DNA from 2 places in the Rossellomorea marisflavi genome. Region 1 is predicted to be linked to the other one. Evidence: a T-box and tRNA genes for the amino acid it is inferred to sense, from the RefSeq annotation. Region 1 holds a T-box; the other holds one or more tRNA genes.
What was found. The T-box of region 1 lies ahead of alaS (alanine--tRNA ligase). A T-box ahead of a tRNA ligase gene usually reads a tRNA of that ligase, here a tRNA-Ala.
Positions count from the first base shown of each region.

Region 2: it encodes a tRNA-Ala, which carries the amino acid that the T-box ahead of alaS (alanine--tRNA ligase) is inferred to sense. The anticodon was not compared.

Region 1 covers NZ_CP081870.1:2,854,036-2,862,929, reverse strand. The annotation lists gene K6T23_RS15050 (tetratricopeptide repeat protein) at 41-712, shown strand; gene recD2 (SF1B family DNA helicase RecD2) at 730-3,099, shown strand; gene K6T23_RS15040 (hypothetical protein) at 3,208-3,432, shown strand; gene K6T23_RS15035 (YrzQ family protein) at 3,448-3,579, shown strand; gene K6T23_RS15030 (AI-2E family transporter) at 3,672-4,757, shown strand; T-box leader at 4,795-5,005, shown strand; gene alaS (alanine--tRNA ligase) at 5,065-7,689, shown strand; gene K6T23_RS15020 (IreB family regulatory phosphoprotein) at 7,773-8,039, shown strand; gene ruvX (Holliday junction resolvase RuvX) at 8,043-8,459, shown strand; gene K6T23_RS15010 (DUF1292 domain-containing protein) at 8,475-8,762, shown strand.
Region 2 covers NZ_CP081870.1:32,676-41,569, forward strand. The annotation lists gene dnaX (DNA polymerase III subunit gamma/tau) at 1-92, shown strand, start outside; gene K6T23_RS00160 (YbaB/EbfC family nucleoid-associated protein) at 125-445, shown strand; gene recR (recombination mediator RecR) at 457-1,053, shown strand; gene K6T23_RS00170 (YaaL family protein) at 1,069-1,287, shown strand; gene K6T23_RS00175 (pro-sigmaK processing inhibitor BofA family protein) at 1,346-1,609, shown strand; gene K6T23_RS00180 (PaaI family thioesterase) at 1,651-2,127, opposite strand; gene K6T23_RS00185 (hypothetical protein) at 2,283-3,107, shown strand; rRNA gene K6T23_RS00190 (16S ribosomal RNA) at 3,409-4,959, shown strand; tRNA gene K6T23_RS00195 (tRNA-Ile) at 5,041-5,117, shown strand; tRNA gene K6T23_RS00200 (tRNA-Ala) at 5,138-5,213, shown strand; rRNA gene K6T23_RS00205 (23S ribosomal RNA) at 5,326-8,259, shown strand; rRNA gene rrf (5S ribosomal RNA) at 8,373-8,489, shown strand.

The sequences.
Region 1 (8,894 bases):
ATGAGTTACATACTAGACGAATTTTAAGAGGTGTTTTCATATGGATAAAAATGCAAAAGGAATTGAACTTCTTCAACAGGGGAAGGTGGAAGATGCCGTTCAGATCTTCACTGAAGCAATCGAGGAGAACCCGACTGATCCGGTAGGCTACATCAACTTCGGGAATGTCCTTATGTCTGTTGGAGATCCGGAAAAAGCGAAGCGCTTTTTCGAGCGTGCGATGGAAGTCGACCCCGAAGCGGGGGCAGCATACTATTCACTCGGTACGCTTCACTTCAATCAGGGAGAGTATGATCATGCGAAAGACCAGTTCGAACGTGCGATCACAAAGGGGATGGAGAATGCGGACGTCCACTTCATGCTGGGCATGAGCCTTTCGCAGCTCGATCAGCCGAAGCTTGCCCTGCCTTATTTCCAGCGCAGCGTTGAACTGAATGATCAGGACGTAGAAGCCTTCTTCCAATTGGGTCTGTCCCTTGCAAAAGTAGAAGCTTACACGGAAGCGATTGAGGTTTTCAACAAAGTGCTATCACTTGATCCGGAGCATGCGGATGCCTATTACAACCTCGGCGTCGCCAATCTGGTCCATGAGAGCAACACTGATCAAGCGCTTGTCTTCTTCCATAAGGCCATCGAACTTCAACCTGACCATGAGCTTGCCCAGATGGGTGTGGCGACGGTGGAAATGATCAAGAAAGAAGAGAGTGAATAACCGGGGGGTTCGCTGAATTGAGCCAGCAAGACTCTTTACAATTATTTGGAGATGAAGAACTGTACGTCAAAGGGCGCCATCTCGTTACGATCTTCCACAATGAAGACAATATGTACAGTGTCGTGCGCATCAGGGTGGAAGAGACCAATGATGAGGGCTACAGTGATAAAGAAGCCGTTGTAACGGGACATTTTCCGAAGCTTCATGAAGAAGAAACCTACTCCTTTTTCGGTCGTTTTCAGGATCATCCGAAGTTCGGCACTCAGTTTCATGCCGATCATTTCAAGAAGGAAATCCCCCAGTCCAAACAAGGGATCGTCCACTATTTATCCAGTGATCTGTTCAGCGGGATCGGGACGAAGACGGCTGAAAAGATCGTGGAACACGTAGGTGAAAATGCCATCACCAAAATCCTTGAGAATCCATCGGTCCTCGACGAGGTGCCGAAGCTTACGAAGGAAAAGGCAAAGACCATCTTTGATACATTATCCGAGCATCAGGGACTAGAGCGCGTCATGATCATGCTCAACGATTTTGGTTTCGGCCCGCAGATTTCCATGAAGATCTACCAGGCCTATAAAGAACAGGCACTGGAGATCATCCAGAACAATCCCTATAAGCTGGTGGAGGATATCGAAGGTATCGGGTTCACCCGTGCCGACGAACTAGGCTCGAAGATCGGGATCACAGGCAGTCATCCCGACAGGATCAAGGCCGGCTGTTTGTATACGTTGGAACAGATGTGCGTGAAACAGGGTCATGTGTACCTTGAGGCGGAAGAACTCATTGTGAGCGTGAAGGACCTGCTGGAAAAGAGTCAGTCCGTACGCATCGAATTCGAGGAGATCTCTGCCCAGGTCGTGGCGCTTGAAGAGGAAGGGAAAGTGGCCGGTGAGGGGACGAAGATTTACACCCCTTCCCTTTATTTCTCCGAAAAAGGCATTGTCACGAATATCGAGAGGATCCTTGCCCAGACCGATTATGAAGATCAGTTCCCTCAATCGGAATTCCTCCTTTCCTTAGGTGCATTGGAGGACCGATTGGGCGTGCAGTATGCCCCTTCACAGCGTGAAGCCATCGAAACGGCACTCATGAGCCCGATGCTCCTCTTGACGGGAGGACCTGGTACGGGAAAAACCACCGTCATCAACGGGATTGTCGAGCTCTATGCCGATCTTCACGGTTGTTCGCTTGACCCGAAGGAATATAAGGATGAACCGTTCCCGGTGCTTCTTGCTGCCCCGACGGGAAGGGCCGCCAAGCGGATGACGGAATCGACGGGACTGCCTGCCATGACCATCCACCGACTGTTGGGCTGGAATGGAAAAGAGGGTTTTCAGACAGACGAAGAAAGGGCCATCGAAGGAAAGCTGCTGATTGTCGATGAAGTATCGATGGTGGATACATGGCTTGCCCATCAGCTCCTCAAGGCCCTGCCTGAAAATATTCAGGTGATCTTTGTGGGCGATGAAGATCAGCTTCCATCCGTCGGACCGGGACAGGTGCTGAAGGATCTATTGGAATCGGGAAGGGTGCCGACGGTGCGATTGACGGATATTTACCGCCAGGAAGAAGGCTCTTCCATCATTGACCTTGCCCATCAAATGAAGGCAGGACGTTTGCCGGATGACCTTGTGAAGCAGCAGAAGGACCGTTCTTTCTTCCCTTGCCGGACCCATCAGATCACCGAAGTGGTTCAGAAAGTGGTGGAAAACGCGAAGAAGAAAGGCTTCACACCGAAGGATATTCAGGTTCTGGCCCCGATGTACAGAGGTCCAGCAGGAATCGACCGGTTGAACGTCCTTCTGCAGGAAATCTTCAATAAGAATGATGGAACGCGGAAGGAAATCGCCTTCGGGGATGTGAAGTACCGGATCGGGGACAAAGTGCTTCAGCTTGTCAACCAGCCCGAGAACAACGTCTTCAACGGGGACATTGGTGAAGTGGTGTCCATCTTTTACGCAAAGGAAAACACGGAAAAGCAGGATATGGTCATCGTTTCCTACGAGGGAACGGAGGTCACCTATACCCGTCAGGATCTCGGACAGATCACCCATGCGTACTGCTGCTCCATCCATAAATCCCAGGGAAGTGAGTTTCCCATCGTCATCCTTCCGGTGGTGAAAAGTTATTACCGTATGCTGAGGAGAAATCTTCTATATACGGCGATCACCAGAAGCAAGCAGTTCCTCATCCTGTGCGGGGAAGAAGATGCGTTCCGTATGGGGGTCGAACGGGAAGAGGATATCATAAGGAAGACGACCCTGAAGGAAAGGCTTCAAACAATGGAAGACAGTGTGCCGGAAGACGATGCCCCGATCGACTTGATGAAGGTGGACCCCATGATCGGGATGGAGGGCATCACACCGTATGACTTCATGACGTGAGACTGGAAATGGTTTCAGCTTATGATTCGTCTCATTCGGTCCAAACTAGGAAGGAGCGTTCGAACATTCTTCGCCTTTCAAGTATATCTTTTTGCTCGCAGGGCCATGATGGTAAGGATAAAACCTAAGAACGAGGTGAATCCTGCCGTGAAATGTCCGAACTGCCAAAGCAAAGATATAGGGAAAATCGGCATCAATCAGTTTTATTGCTGGGGATGCTATATCGAATTATCCCTGTCCAAGGGAGTCATCCACACCCATCAGGTGGAGGAAGATGGCTCACTGAGTTCGCTTGATGATCTGTTTGACGAGGAAGAACGCCAACTTAGCTAGGGAGAGGTGTTTTTCATGAACAGGACGTTTTCATCGATCGTTGGGTTCGGGGCAGGCATCGCCGCGTCCATCTATTCCCAAAGGTCCAATATGTTGAATCGTAAGCAAATGAAGAGATTCCGCAAACAAGTGAAGAAGCTCTTCTAGAAAATACCTCAAAGGTCCGGCTATTGCCGGACCTTTTCTCATGACTAAAACCTCCCTGCTTCGGCACACTACATAAAAGGGAGGGACCTTTCATGGCTACCAATTATGCGAAATGGCTTTACCGATTAACCATTGCCTTTGTCGCTTCATTGCTCTTATATGTACTTTTTCTGTTGAAGCCGGTATGGCAACCCGTCCTTGACGTATTCTTTTTTGCGGCACTGCCGTTTATCATCGGAGCGTTCATCGCGTATCTGCTCCATCCCGTGGTGGAGAAACTTCATGAACTTGGGATTCACCGGGGGATCGCCATCCTTCTTATTTACCTGCTCTTTTTTGGAAGCATCGGGTGGGGGATTTATAAGGGGACGCCGGCCATCATCCACCAAATCGATGATTTATCTAAAAATGCTCCAGTTCTGACCGATCAATACAACCGCGGGCTCACCTATATCCAGTATAAGACCGCCGCGTGGCCGGATGGCATCCAATCCATGCTCGATAAGCGGATCAATGGGCTGGAAGCATGGGTGACGGGCCTTGCAGCCGTCGTCCTTGCCATCCTGATGAAGTTCATGAATTCCCTTCTGATCATTGCCATCATCCCGTTTGTATCCTTTTATCTGCTGAAGGATGTGGTGAAGGTCAAAAGGTTCTTCATCCGGCTCACTCCCCGCAAGTGGAGAGAAAGCAGCGCAAGTTTCCTAAGGGACGTGGATGCTTCTCTAGGAGGCTATATCCGTGGGCAACTCCTGGTCTGTTTGATCATTTTCGGTGTATCGACGTCGGCACTTTGGCTCATCGGAATGAAATATCCCCTCATCCTTGGCCTGATCATCGGGGTGACCAATGTCATCCCCTATTTCGGACCGATCATCGGGGCCATTCCGGCAGTGCTTGTGGCAAGCACGATTTCCCTTCACATGGTCATTTACGTGGCAATCATCGTCTTGATCCTGCAGTTCCTCGAAGGGAATATCCTGTCTCCCCTGATTGTCGGGAAGACGCTGCATATGCACCCTCTATTCATCATGGGCGCTTTGATCATCGGCGGTGAGGTCCAAGGTGTGATTGGCATGATTGTGGCAGTACCGGCCCTTGCCATCATCAAGGTCGCCATATTGCACGGCCGGACGCATTTCATCCATTCCCGTCAAAAAGAAAAGGAGGGACATTGACAAACCCTTCGATTATTTTTATAATCCAATTTATACACGTAAAACGATGAAGGAACGAGTACGTCATAGTCCATCGAGAAGAGAGGGCACCCCTAGGCTGAAAGGGTACCCGGATGAAGGATGACGGAATGCTGATCCGGAGTGCAGGAAGAACCCTGCCGTATGGCCGCGTTAAGGCGTATTGAGGGATGGATAAGAATCTTTATCCATAACCAGGGTGGTACCGCGAGTTAGCTCTCGTCCCTGATCAGGGATGAGGGCTTTTTTGTATTCTTTTTTATGTACATATTCAAAGGAGGAACTGACGATGAAAACATTGACAGGAGCCGAAATCCGGCAAAAGTTCCTGGATTTCTTCCAGGAAAAGAACCATGGCGTGGAGCCGAGTGCTTCACTGGTCCCCCATGAGGATCCATCACTTCTATGGATCAATAGTGGAGTCGCAACACTCAAAAAATATTTTGATGGACGTGTGATCCCTGAAAATCCAAGGATCGTGAACGCACAGAAATCGATCAGGACGAACGATATTGAAAACGTGGGGGAAACGGCCCGTCACCATACATTCTTTGAAATGCTCGGGAACTTCTCCATCGGCGATTACTTCAAGGTGGAAGCCATCGAATGGGCATGGGAATTCCTGACGAAAGAGGAATGGATCGGATTCGATCCTGAAAAGCTTTCCGTAACGATCCATCCTGAAGATCATGAAGCATTCGATATCTGGCATACCAAAGTCGGAGTACCGGCAGAACGCATCATCCGAATCGAGGGGAACTTCTGGGATATCGGGGAAGGACCAAGCGGACCGAACACGGAGATCTTCTATGACCGCGGCCCGGAATATGGGGAGAACCCAAATGATCCTGAACTGTATCCAGGAGGGGAAAACGACCGTTATCTTGAGGTGTGGAATCTTGTGTTCTCGCAGTTCAACCATAATCCTGACGGGACGTACACCCCGCTTCCGAAGAAAAACATCGATACCGGTATGGGCCTAGAGCGTATGGCGTGCGTGGTCCAAGGCGTGCCGACGAACTTCGATACCGACCTCTTTATGCCGATCATTTCGGCTACAGAAGGCATGTCGGGCAGCAAATACGGCGAGCGTAAAGAAGACGACAAAGCATTCAAAGTCATTGCCGATCATATCCGGACCGTGGCATTTGCCATCGGGGACGGGGCCCTTCCTTCCAATGAAGGCCGCGGTTATGTACTGAGACGTCTGCTCAGAAGGGCTGTGCGCTTCGCGAAGCAGATCGGCATCAATCGTCCGTTCATGTTCGAGCTCGTTCCGGTTGTAGCGGAAGTGATGGTCGACTTCTATCCGGAAGTGAAGGAAAAGACCGAGTTCATCCAGAAAGTCGTGAAGAACGAGGAAGATCGCTTCCATGAAACGCTGAACGAAGGATTGCACATCCTTTCCAGCGTGATGAAAGAACAAAAAGCAGCTGGCAGCACCGTCATCCCAGGTAAAGATGTTTTCAGATTGTATGATACGTACGGTTTCCCTGTTGAGCTTACTGAAGAGTATGCAGAGGAAGAAGGACTGAGCCTCGATCAAGCAGGCTTCGAGTCGGAAATGGAAGCGCAGCGCGAACGTGCACGCTCCGCCCGTCAGGATGTGGGAAGCATGCAGGTCCAAGGCGGTGTTCTCAGTGATGTGACCGTGAAGAGTGAATTTGTGGGCTATTCGACTCTTGAAGCAACGGCTACTGTCCTCGAAGTCATCGTGGGAGATGAGCGTCAGCCAAAGGCTGACAAGGGGCAAGAAGTGCAGTTCATCCTGGATGAAACCCCGTTTTATGCTGAAAGCGGCGGTCAGATCGGGGATAAGGGTTATCTCTTTGCCGATGGGGTAAAGGTGTTTGTAAGAGACGTCAAAAAGGCTCCAAACGGACAAAACCTTCACTCAGGTATCGTAGAAGAAGGATCTCTGCTCAAGGGCACAGAAGTGAAAGCCATCGTTTCAAGGGAATCCCGCAAGAAAGTCGAAAAGAATCACACGGCGACGCATCTTCTTCATCAAGCACTGAAGGATGTACTCGGGGAGCATGTCAATCAAGCAGGGTCACTCGTTGAACCGGACAGACTCCGATTTGACTTCTCCCACTTCGGTTCCATCACGGAAGAAGAAATGGAAAAGATCGAACAGATCGTCAACGAAAAAGTATGGCAGGCCCTTCAAGTCAACATCGAACAAAAGACCCTGCAGGAAGCAAAAGCGATGGGTGCCATGGCACTATTCGGTGAGAAATACGGGGATGAAGTGCGTGTCGTTTCCATCGGCGACTATTCCCTGGAACTATGCGGTGGCTGTCATGTAGGCAATACCTCTGAGATCGGCCTCTTCAAGATCCAATCAGAAGGCGGCATCGGAGCAGGCACAAGAAGGATCGAGGCTGTGACAGGAGAAGGGGCATATCGTGTCCTGAATGACCAGGTCTCCCTCCTTAAAGAAGCGGCTGCGAAGCTGAAGACCAATCCGAAAGAAGTTTCGGTCCGCGTCGAATCCCTTCTGCAGGAAATGAAGGAACTTCAGAAAGCGAATGAATCATTGGCGGCAAAATTGTCCAACATAGAAGCAGGAAACCTGACCGACCAAGTCAAAGTCGTGGATGGAGTCAATGTCCTGACAGCAAAAGTCGGTGGCGGCGACCTGCGCAACATGATGGATGACCTGAAGCAGAAGCTGTCCTCCGGTGTGATCGTCCTTGCTTCTGCCAGTGGCGATAAAGTCAACATCATCGCAGGTGTGACGAATGATCTCGTCAAAGAAGGGTATCACGCAGGCAAGCTTGTGAAGGAAGTTGCTACACGCTGCGGCGGAGGAGGCGGCGGACGTCCGGATATGGCTCAGGCAGGCGGAAAAGATGCGTCGAAGCTGGATGATGCCCTTCAATTTGTAGAAGAATGGGTGAAATCCGTTTAACTCCCTGTCAAAGTGGTGTACAATGGTTGTAGCGATTAACAATTCGGTTGTCAAAAAGACAAGCCTGAAGAGAGGTGCCAATGATGAGTTCTTTTGACAAAACGATGCGATTTGATTTCTCCGAGGAGCCATTTGAACATGATGTGAAGGAAGTCCTCCTTCAAGTCCATAATGCGCTTCAGGAAAAAGGGTACAACCCGATCAATCAAATCGTAGGGTATTTACTATCCGGAGATCCCGCGTACATTCCAAGGCATCAAGATGCCAGGAATATCATCCGACGCCTTGAGCGCGATGAAATCATCGAAGAATTAGTCAAATCGTATTTGAAACAGCATAAAGAGGGATAACACATGCGCACTATGGGATTGGATGTCGGCTCGAAGACCGTGGGTGTCGCCATCAGCGATGCCTTTGGCTGGACGGCCCAGGGAATCGAAACCATCAAGATAGACGAAGAGAAGAATACGTTCCGGCTCGACAGGATCAAGGAGCTCGCAGAAGAATATGAAGTGAGCAAGGTCGTCGTCGGCCTGCCGAAGAATATGAACAATACCATCGGTCCCCGAGGTGAAGCTTCACAAGCCTACGGAGAGCTTGTCCGTACCGAGCTTGGTGTACCCGTCGTCTTTTGGGATGAACGGCTCAGTACGATGGCTGCCGAAAGGGTTCTCCTTGAGGCAGATGTGAGCAGGAAGAAGCGTAAGAAAGTAATCGACAAAATGGCTGCCTCCATGATCCTTCAGGGATTCTTGGACAGTCAAAAATAATGAGGTGTATTTAAAATGGAACATGGCGAAAAACAAATCACAGTAGTAGACGAACAAGGAAACGAACAGCTTTGTGAAGTCCTCTTCACATTCGAATCAGATAAATTCAACAAATCCTACGTCCTGTATTATCCACTTGGAGCAGACGAAGATGACGAAGAAGAAATCGAAATCCACGCTTCTGCATTCCTGCCTGGAAATGAAGGCGAAGAAGGCGAATTGCAGCCGATCGAAACAGAAGATGAGTGGGACATGATCGAGGAAATGCTCAACACATTCCTTGAAGATGAAGAAATGGAATAAGGATTCCTTACATGCAGGGGCCGGTGAAGGGAGAAAACTCTCTCCTTTTTACCGGTCCCTGTTTTTCTTTGTGCAAAATATTGTATAATGGTGGAGATGATGTCGAAATCAATGTCGGATATCCCGCTTTTT
Region 2 (8,894 bases), 1.5 Mb from region 1:
GTGATCAGGAAGGTCCCGACAAAGAAGAAGACAGCCTGCTGACCGAAGCGGAAAAATTGGTCGGACCCGATTTAATGGAAGTCAATGATTGATTCATTCAAAACATTTTATGGAGGTAATGAACATGCGTGGAATGGGTAATATGCAAAATATGATGAAGCAAATGCAAAAAATGCAAAAGAAGATGGCTGAAGCACAGGAAGAACTCGGCGAAAAGCAAATCGAAGGAACAGCAGGCGGCGGTATGGTCACTGTCATCGTTTCAGGACACAAACAGGTCCTTGACGTGAAGATCAATGAAGAAGTCGTAGATCCCGAAGATATCGATATGCTGCAAGATCTAGTTCTTGCTGCGACGAACGACGCCCTTAAAAAGGCAGAAGAATTAACGAACTCCACGATGGGTCAATTCACAAAAGGAATGAACCTGCCGGGCATGTTCTAGGAGGCTAACCGATGCACTATCCTGAGCCTATATCAAAGCTGATTGACAGCTTTATGAAATTGCCGGGGATCGGGCCGAAAACTGCGGCCCGTCTGGCTTTTTTTGTTCTTAGTATGAAAGAAGACACCGTGCTCGATTTTGCGAAAGCACTCGTGAATGCGAAGCGGAACCTCAGCTACTGCTCCGTCTGCGGTCACATTACCGACCAGGACCCCTGCTATATCTGTGAGGATCAGCGGAGGGACAGAAGCATCCTATGTGTCGTCCAGGACCCGAAGGACGTCATCGCCATGGAGAAGATGAGAGAGTACAACGGCCTTTATCATGTGCTTCATGGAGCCATTTCCCCGATGGATGGGATCGGACCGGAAGATATCAATGTGCCGGACCTGATCAAACGTCTTCAAGACGATGTCATCCAGGAAGTCATCCTTGCCACGAACCCCAACATCGAAGGGGAAGCGACTGCCATGTACATTTCAAGGCTGGTCAAACCTTCAGGTATCCGCATTACCCGGATTGCACATGGACTCCCGGTCGGTGGAGACTTGGAGTATGCGGATGAAGTGACCCTATCCAAAGCCCTCGAGGGAAGAAGAGACGTCTAGAAGGAGTGGATCCAATTGTTTTTCAGAAAGAAGGGCAAGCTGAAAAAAGAGTATGACCAATCCTTATTGAACGTCCTGGATGAAATGAAGGATCAGTGGAACCGGCAGCAGTCCATCGACGAAATGAGCGTCGACTACAGCCTTGGTGCCCAATGTCATACGAAAATCGCAGAAGCGAAATATTTTTTCCTGTTCAAGGAAGCGAAACATCGAAACATCGTCATAAAAAGGTAGACAACCTTCATATCCTTTCTATAACAGGACGATTCGTTCTTTAGAAAGGAGATAAGGTATGAGCCCTGTCATCGTCATTGCAGCCATCAGTGGATTGATCATCCTCCTGCTTGCCACGGGAGTTCCGATCAAGCCGCTGCGATTTGTGGGACAAGTCGCCATTAAAGTGATGATCGGCGCATTGTTTCTGTTTTTCTTGAATGCGTTCGGAAGTAAATACGGCATCCACGTTCCGATCAACCTCGCCACCTCTTCGATCTCAGGGATCCTTGGGATTCCGGGAGTCGTAGGGCTGACGGTCATTCAGATGTGGGTCTTATGAGAAAAGCCGCCTGCTCCAGATTGGAGCAGGCGGCTTTTTGATTATCCACCGAATGACGCAGGCATGACGACGGCAATCACTTCACCTTTGGCGCAAAGCTCCTCGTCAGCGAATACTTCTGTTTCCACCCTGAATTTCTTAGGGTGGATCTCATGGACTGTACCCACCGCCTTTAGTGGAACGTCCTGAGGCGTCGGCTTCATGAAATCAACAGACAAAGAAGCCGTCACGAACCGTGGAGGAATACTCCCGTCCCCGATCGTCCCTCCGTTCTTCTGATGCAGGGTGATAGCGGCGGACCCCGTTCCGTGGCAATCGATGAGGGAGGCGATCACCCCTCCATACACAAAACCGGGTATCGCCGTATGTTTTCGTTCAGGCGTATACACCGTAATGGTTTTCTCTCCTTCCACTCCGGTCCTGAATTTATGCCCCTCTTCATTCAGGCGCCCGCATCCATAGCACCATGCAAAATCATCCTCGTACTCATCCTGTATGGCAGGTTTCTGATTCTCCATCTTTTCCATCCCCTCTCTATCAACACACATTCGAGAAAGGAGGACGGTTCCCTGCTACTGTTAAATAGTTGTAATATTCAGTCAAATAAAGGCGGTTTATGATATACTGAAGAAGTCATGTTGCTCATGATAATAAATGGAAAGATGGTGATGGATTGAAAAAAGGAGAAGTTGTACCGGAATACGGCGGATCGCATACCACATCACTGGAGTGTCCAGAAGATCATCAAGACATGCTGGACATGTTCAGGGTAAGTCGGGAGTTCAAGATGAAATACCGTGGTCTCCTCTATTACTATGGTAAAGACTTTGTCACCTTCAAAAAAGAGAATCGGGTTTCGCCTGGAAGAAACCTATTCCTTGAAGTCATTGCTTCGTATATGACCCTCCACCTCGAAGACGAATGTCCAGACTCTTGGAATGAGTGCCCCTATTCGTTCTGGGAAGAGCTCATCTTCACCTATCTCCCGAGTAAAACGAAAATACTCCAGGAAAAGAACTTCACCCACTTGTTCCTTCATGAACTCCACGCTTTCCTCACTTGGCTTGATGAGCGGGAACACACAGCCCTCTCCCCGAAAGTCCTTCCCTTGATCAAAGAATCCCTCCCGATGCTGAGTCGCTATGAATCATTATTTGCCGACCTCTTTCTACGAAACTATCCAAAGATGCATCAGTCCGATTGGAACTACCGGGCTGATATGGCCGTTGCCGATCAAAAGTGGAATCTCTACGCAGAACATGCGCAGGGTCTGTTTCAAGTTCACTCAATTGAAAAGGAAGGAATCTTGTTCATCGACCTCCTGACGCGCTTTCCTTACTTCATCCGCAATGTGCCGGTCCACCGGATCGATGAAGGGATAGTCATCGCAGGAGCCATAGGAAGAAGAGAGAGAGGAATGGTGTGGGACCTTGTATTCCCTGATGGATTCTTCCCTAAAAGGGGGATCAAATACATCGGAGAAGATCTTGTATACTGATTGATGTCCCTGGTGCGGGTAAGGGTAAAATCATACCTGCGCCGGGGAAATGAAATCTTTTAAATTTAAATTGAAATTAGTATTGACGTAATAGGCTAATAGGTGATATTATATTCCTTGTCGCCAAAACGACATCGAAAAACAACTTAAGAAAAAGCTTGACTCACTGACTGATATCATGGTATATTTAAGAGGTGCTCAAGAGAGCTTAAGTAACATTTGAACCTTGAAAACTGAACAAAACAAGACAAACACGTCAACGTTAATTCTAGATTTATTTTTAAAAGAGCTATTCAAACTTTTTATGGAGAGTTTGATCCTGGCTCAGGACGAACGCTGGCGGCGTGCCTAATACATGCAAGTCGAGCGGATCGATGGGAGCTTGCTCCCTGAGATCAGCGGCGGACGGGTGAGTAACACGTGGGTAACCTGCCTGTAAGACTGGGATAACTCCGGGAAACCGGGGCTAATACCGGATAACACCTACCCCCGCATGGGGGAAGGTTGAAAGGTGGCTTCGGCTATCACTTACAGATGGACCCGCGGCGCATTAGCTAGTTGGTGAGGTAATGGCTCACCAAGGCGACGATGCGTAGCCGACCTGAGAGGGTGATCGGCCACACTGGGACTGAGACACGGCCCAGACTCCTACGGGAGGCAGCAGTAGGGAATCTTCCGCAATGGACGAAAGTCTGACGGAGCAACGCCGCGTGAGTGAAGAAGGTTTTCGGATCGTAAAACTCTGTTGTTAGGGAAGAACAAGTGCCGTTCGAATAGGGCGGCGCCTTGACGGTACCTAACCAGAAAGCCACGGCTAACTACGTGCCAGCAGCCGCGGTAATACGTAGGTGGCAAGCGTTGTCCGGAATTATTGGGCGTAAAGCGCGCGCAGGTGGTTTCTTAAGTCTGATGTGAAAGCCCACGGCTCAACCGTGGAGGGTCATTGGAAACTGGGGAACTTGAGTGCAGAAGAGGAAAGTGGAATTCCAAGTGTAGCGGTGAAATGCGTAGATATTTGGAGGAACACCAGTGGCGAAGGCGACTTTCTGGTCTGTAACTGACACTGAGGCGCGAAAGCGTGGGGAGCAAACAGGATTAGATACCCTGGTAGTCCACGCCGTAAACGATGAGTGCTAAGTGTTAGAGGGTTTCCGCCCTTTAGTGCTGCAGCTAACGCATTAAGCACTCCGCCTGGGGAGTACGGTCGCAAGACTGAAACTCAAAGGAATTGACGGGGGCCCGCACAAGCGGTGGAGCATGTGGTTTAATTCGAAGCAACGCGAAGAACCTTACCAGGTCTTGACATCCTCTGACAACCCTAGAGATAGGGCTTTCCCCTTCGGGGGACAGAGTGACAGGTGGTGCATGGTTGTCGTCAGCTCGTGTCGTGAGATGTTGGGTTAAGTCCCGCAACGAGCGCAACCCTTGATCTTAGTTGCCAGCATTCAGTTGGGCACTCTAAGATGACTGCCGGTGACAAACCGGAGGAAGGTGGGGATGACGTCAAATCATCATGCCCCTTATGACCTGGGCTACACACGTGCTACAATGGACGGTACAAAGGGCTGCAAGACCGCGAGGTTTAGCCAATCCCATAAAACCGTTCTCAGTTCGGATTGTAGGCTGCAACTCGCCTACATGAAGCTGGAATCGCTAGTAATCGCGGATCAGCATGCCGCGGTGAATACGTTCCCGGGCCTTGTACACACCGCCCGTCACACCACGAGAGTTTGTAACACCCGAAGTCGGTGAGGTAACCTTTTGGAGCCAGCCGCCTAAGGTGGGACAGATGATTGGGGTGAAGTCGTAACAAGGTAGCCGTATCGGAAGGTGCGGCTGGATCACCTCCTTTCTAAGGAAGATTTACTTAAAACGTTTGACGACGTCGAAGTTTTGTTCAGTTTTGATGGTTTAACTCATCATTAAGAGTTGGGGGCCTATAGCTCAGCTGGTTAGAGCGCACGCCTGATAAGCGTGAGGTCGGTGGTTCGAGTCCACTTAGGCCCACCATTTCCAATCTCATATCATACGGGGCCTTAGCTCAGCTGGGAGAGCGCCTGCTTTGCACGCAGGAGGTCAGCGGTTCGATCCCGCTAGGCTCCACCAAACATTCTTTCCATCTGTGAAAGAGTGAACATTGTTCTTTGAAAACTAGATAAAGTTTTATTGATAGTCAAGAAATTACCGAGTATCGCCATTTTAGGTTTTTAACCAATTCGGTTAAGTTAATAAGGGCGCACGGTGGATGCCTTGGCACTAGGAGCCGACGAAGGACGGGACTAACACCGATATGCTTCGGGGAGCTGTAAGTGAGCTGATCCGAAGATTTCCGAATGGGGGAACCCACTGTTCGTAATGGAACAGTATCCTTGCTTGAATACATAGAGCATGGAAGGCAGACCCAGGGAACTGAAACATCTAAGTACCTGGAGGAAGAGAAAGCAAATGCGATTCCCTGAGTAGCGGCGAGCGAAACGGGATTAGCCCAAACCAAGAGGCTTGCCTCTTGGGGTTGTAGGACACTCTATACGGAGTTACAAAGGAACGGGGTAGACGAAGAAGTCTGGAAAGGCTCGTCAAAGAAGGTAACAACCCTGTAGTCGAAACTTCGTTCCCTCTTGAGTGGATCCTGAGTACGGCGGGACACGTGAAATCCCGTCGGAAGCTGGGAGGACCATCTCCCAAGGCTAAATACTCCCTAGTGACCGATAGTGAACCAGTACCGTGAGGGAAAGGTGAAAAGCACCCCGGAAGGGGAGTGAAATAGAACCTGAAACCGTGTGCCTACAAGTAGTCAGAGCCCGTTAACGGGTGATGGCGTGCCTTTTGTAGAATGAACCGGCGAGTTACGATCCCATGCAAGGTTAAGTTGAGAAGACGGAGCCGCAGCGAAAGCGAGTCTGAATAGGGCGAATGAGTATGTGGTCGTAGACCCGAAACCAGGTGATCTACCCATGTCCAGGATGAAGTCCAGGTAACACTGGATGGAGGTCCGAACCCACGCACGTTGAAAAGTGCGGGGATGAGGTGTGGGTAGCGGAGAAATTCCAATCGAACCTGGAGATAGCTGGTTCTCTCCGAAATAGCTTTAGGGCTAGCCTCATGTTGTAAGAGTCTTGGAGGTAGAGCACTGTTTGGACTAGGGGCCCTCATCGGGTTACCGAATTCAGACAAACTCCGAATGCCAAAGACTTATCCATGGGAGTCAGACTGCGAGTGATAAGATCCGTAGTCGAAAGGGAAACAGCCCAGACCACCAGCTAAGGTCCCAAAGTATACGTTAAGTGGAAAAGGATGTGGAGTTGCTTAGACAACCAGGATGTTGGCTTAGAAGCAGCCACCATTTAAAGAGTGCGTAATAGCTCACTGGTCGAGTGACTCTGCGCCGAAAATGTACCGGGGCTAAACGTATCACCGAAGCTGTGGATTGACACCGTTTGGTGTCAGTGGTAGGAGAGCGTTCTAAGGACTGCGAAGCTAGACCGTAAGGACTGGTGGAGTGCTTAGAAGTGAGAATGCCGGTATGAGTAGCGAAAGATGGGTGAGAATCCCATCCACCGAATGCCTAAGGTTTCCTGAGGAAGGCTCGTCCGCTCAGGGTTAGTCGGGACCTAAGTCGAGGCCGATAGGCGTAGACGATGGACAACAGGTTGATATTCCTGTACCACCTTTCTTCCATTTGAGCAATGGGGGGACGCAGGAGGATAGGGTAAGCGCACTGCTGGATATGTGCGTCTAAGCAGTTAGGCTGATGATGAGGCAAATCCCATCATCGTGAAGGCTGAGCTGTGATAGCGAGCGAATTATAGTAGCGAAGTTCCTGATTCCACACTGCCAAGAAAAGCCTCTAGCGAGGAAGATGGTGCCCGTACCGCAAACCGACACAGGTAGGCGAGGAGAGAATCCTAAGGTGAGCGAGAGAACTCTCGTTAAGGAACTCGGCAAAATGACCCCGTAACTTCGGGAGAAGGGGTGCTCTGGTAGGGTGCAAGCCCGAGAGAGCCGCAGTGAATAGGCCCAGGCGACTGTTTAGCAAAAACACAGGTCTCTGCGAAGCCGTAAGGCGAAGTATAGGGGCTGACGCCTGCCCGGTGCTGGAAGGTTAAGAGGAGTGCTTAGCGCAAGCGAAGGTGCGAATCGAAGCCCCAGTAAACGGCGGCCGTAACTATAACGGTCCTAAGGTAGCGAAATTCCTTGTCGGGTAAGTTCCGACCCGCACGAAAGGCGTAACGATCTGGGCACTGTCTCAACGAGAGACTCGGTGAAATTATAGTACCTGTGAAGATGCAGGTTACCCGCGACAGGACGGAAAGACCCCGTGGAGCTTTACTGTAGCCTGATATTGAATTTTGGCACAGCTTGTACAGGATAGGTAGGAGCCTTGGAAGCCGGAGCGCTAGCTTCGGTGGAGGCGTCGGTGGGATACTACCCTGGCTGTGTTGACATTCTAACCCGCGCCCCTTATCGGGGTGGGAGACAGTGTCAGGTGGGCAGTTTGACTGGGGCGGTCGCCTCCTAAAGAGTAACGGAGGCGCCCAAAGGTTCCCTCAGAATGGTTGGAAATCATTCGCAGAGTGTAAAGGCACAAGGGAGCTTGACTGCGAGACCTACAAGTCGAGCAGGGACGAAAGTCGGGCTTAGTGATCCGGTGGTTCCGCATGGAAGGGCCATCGCTCAACGGATAAAAGCTACCCCGGGGATAACAGGCTTATCTCCCCCAAGAGTCCACATCGACGGGGAGGTTTGGCACCTCGATGTCGGCTCATCGCATCCTGGGGCTGTAGTCGGTCCCAAGGGTTGGGCTGTTCGCCCATTAAAGCGGTACGCGAGCTGGGTTCAGAACGTCGTGAGACAGTTCGGTCCCTATCCGTCGTGGGCGCAGGAAATTTGAGAGGAGCTGTCCTTAGTACGAGAGGACCGGGATGGACGCACCGCTGGTGTACCAGTTGTCTTGCCAAAGGCATCGCTGGGTAGCTATGTGCGGAAGGGATAAGTGCTGAAAGCATCTAAGCATGAAGCCCCCCTCGAGATGAGATTTCCCATCACTTTATGTGAGTAAGATCCCTGAAAGATGATCAGGTAGATAGGTCAGAGGTGGAAGTGTGGCGACACATGGAGCTGACTGATACTAATCGATCGAGGACTTAACCAAAGTAAGACGAAGGAGGCGCTTCGCGTCTCCCGGACTGGACGATACGCCGGTAATGATTGACTATCAACCCTTTATCTAGTTTTGAAAGAACAATTCTTTCAATGGAATACCTGTCTGGTGACATTGGCGAAGAGGTCACACCCGTTCCCATGCCGAACACGGAAGTTAAGCTCTTCAGCGCCGATGGTAGTTGGGGGATCTCCCCCTGTGAGAGTAGGACGTCGCCAGGCAATATCGAGAAAAGCAGCTCATTTGATGGGTTGCTTTTTTGTTGTGTTTTTTCGTTGGCAGGGGATGTCGGCGGTGATGTTAGCCGTTTGAAATAGGGCGGCTAGAAAGATGTTGATTAGAGAGATATGTGAAAATCGCAGGTTGAAAGGGTTGGTTTGGAGGACCAAATTACGGTTAGAGTATGGGATGAGGCCGGTGATCAAGGGAGCAAGGTCAAAGAGCTTGAATGACCTGTGGGAGTATATGATCAGCCAAGTGGGTTGGACAGAGGCGTTATCTGGAGATGAGGCTAGGGGGGATTCGCGCTTATTTGCGACTTTTTTTCATTCCTTGCGAAGGGGGCGTGATACCTGCGGATAGGGTGCTTTTATCAGTAAAGTTTTTCCAGATAAAGTATTCACTTA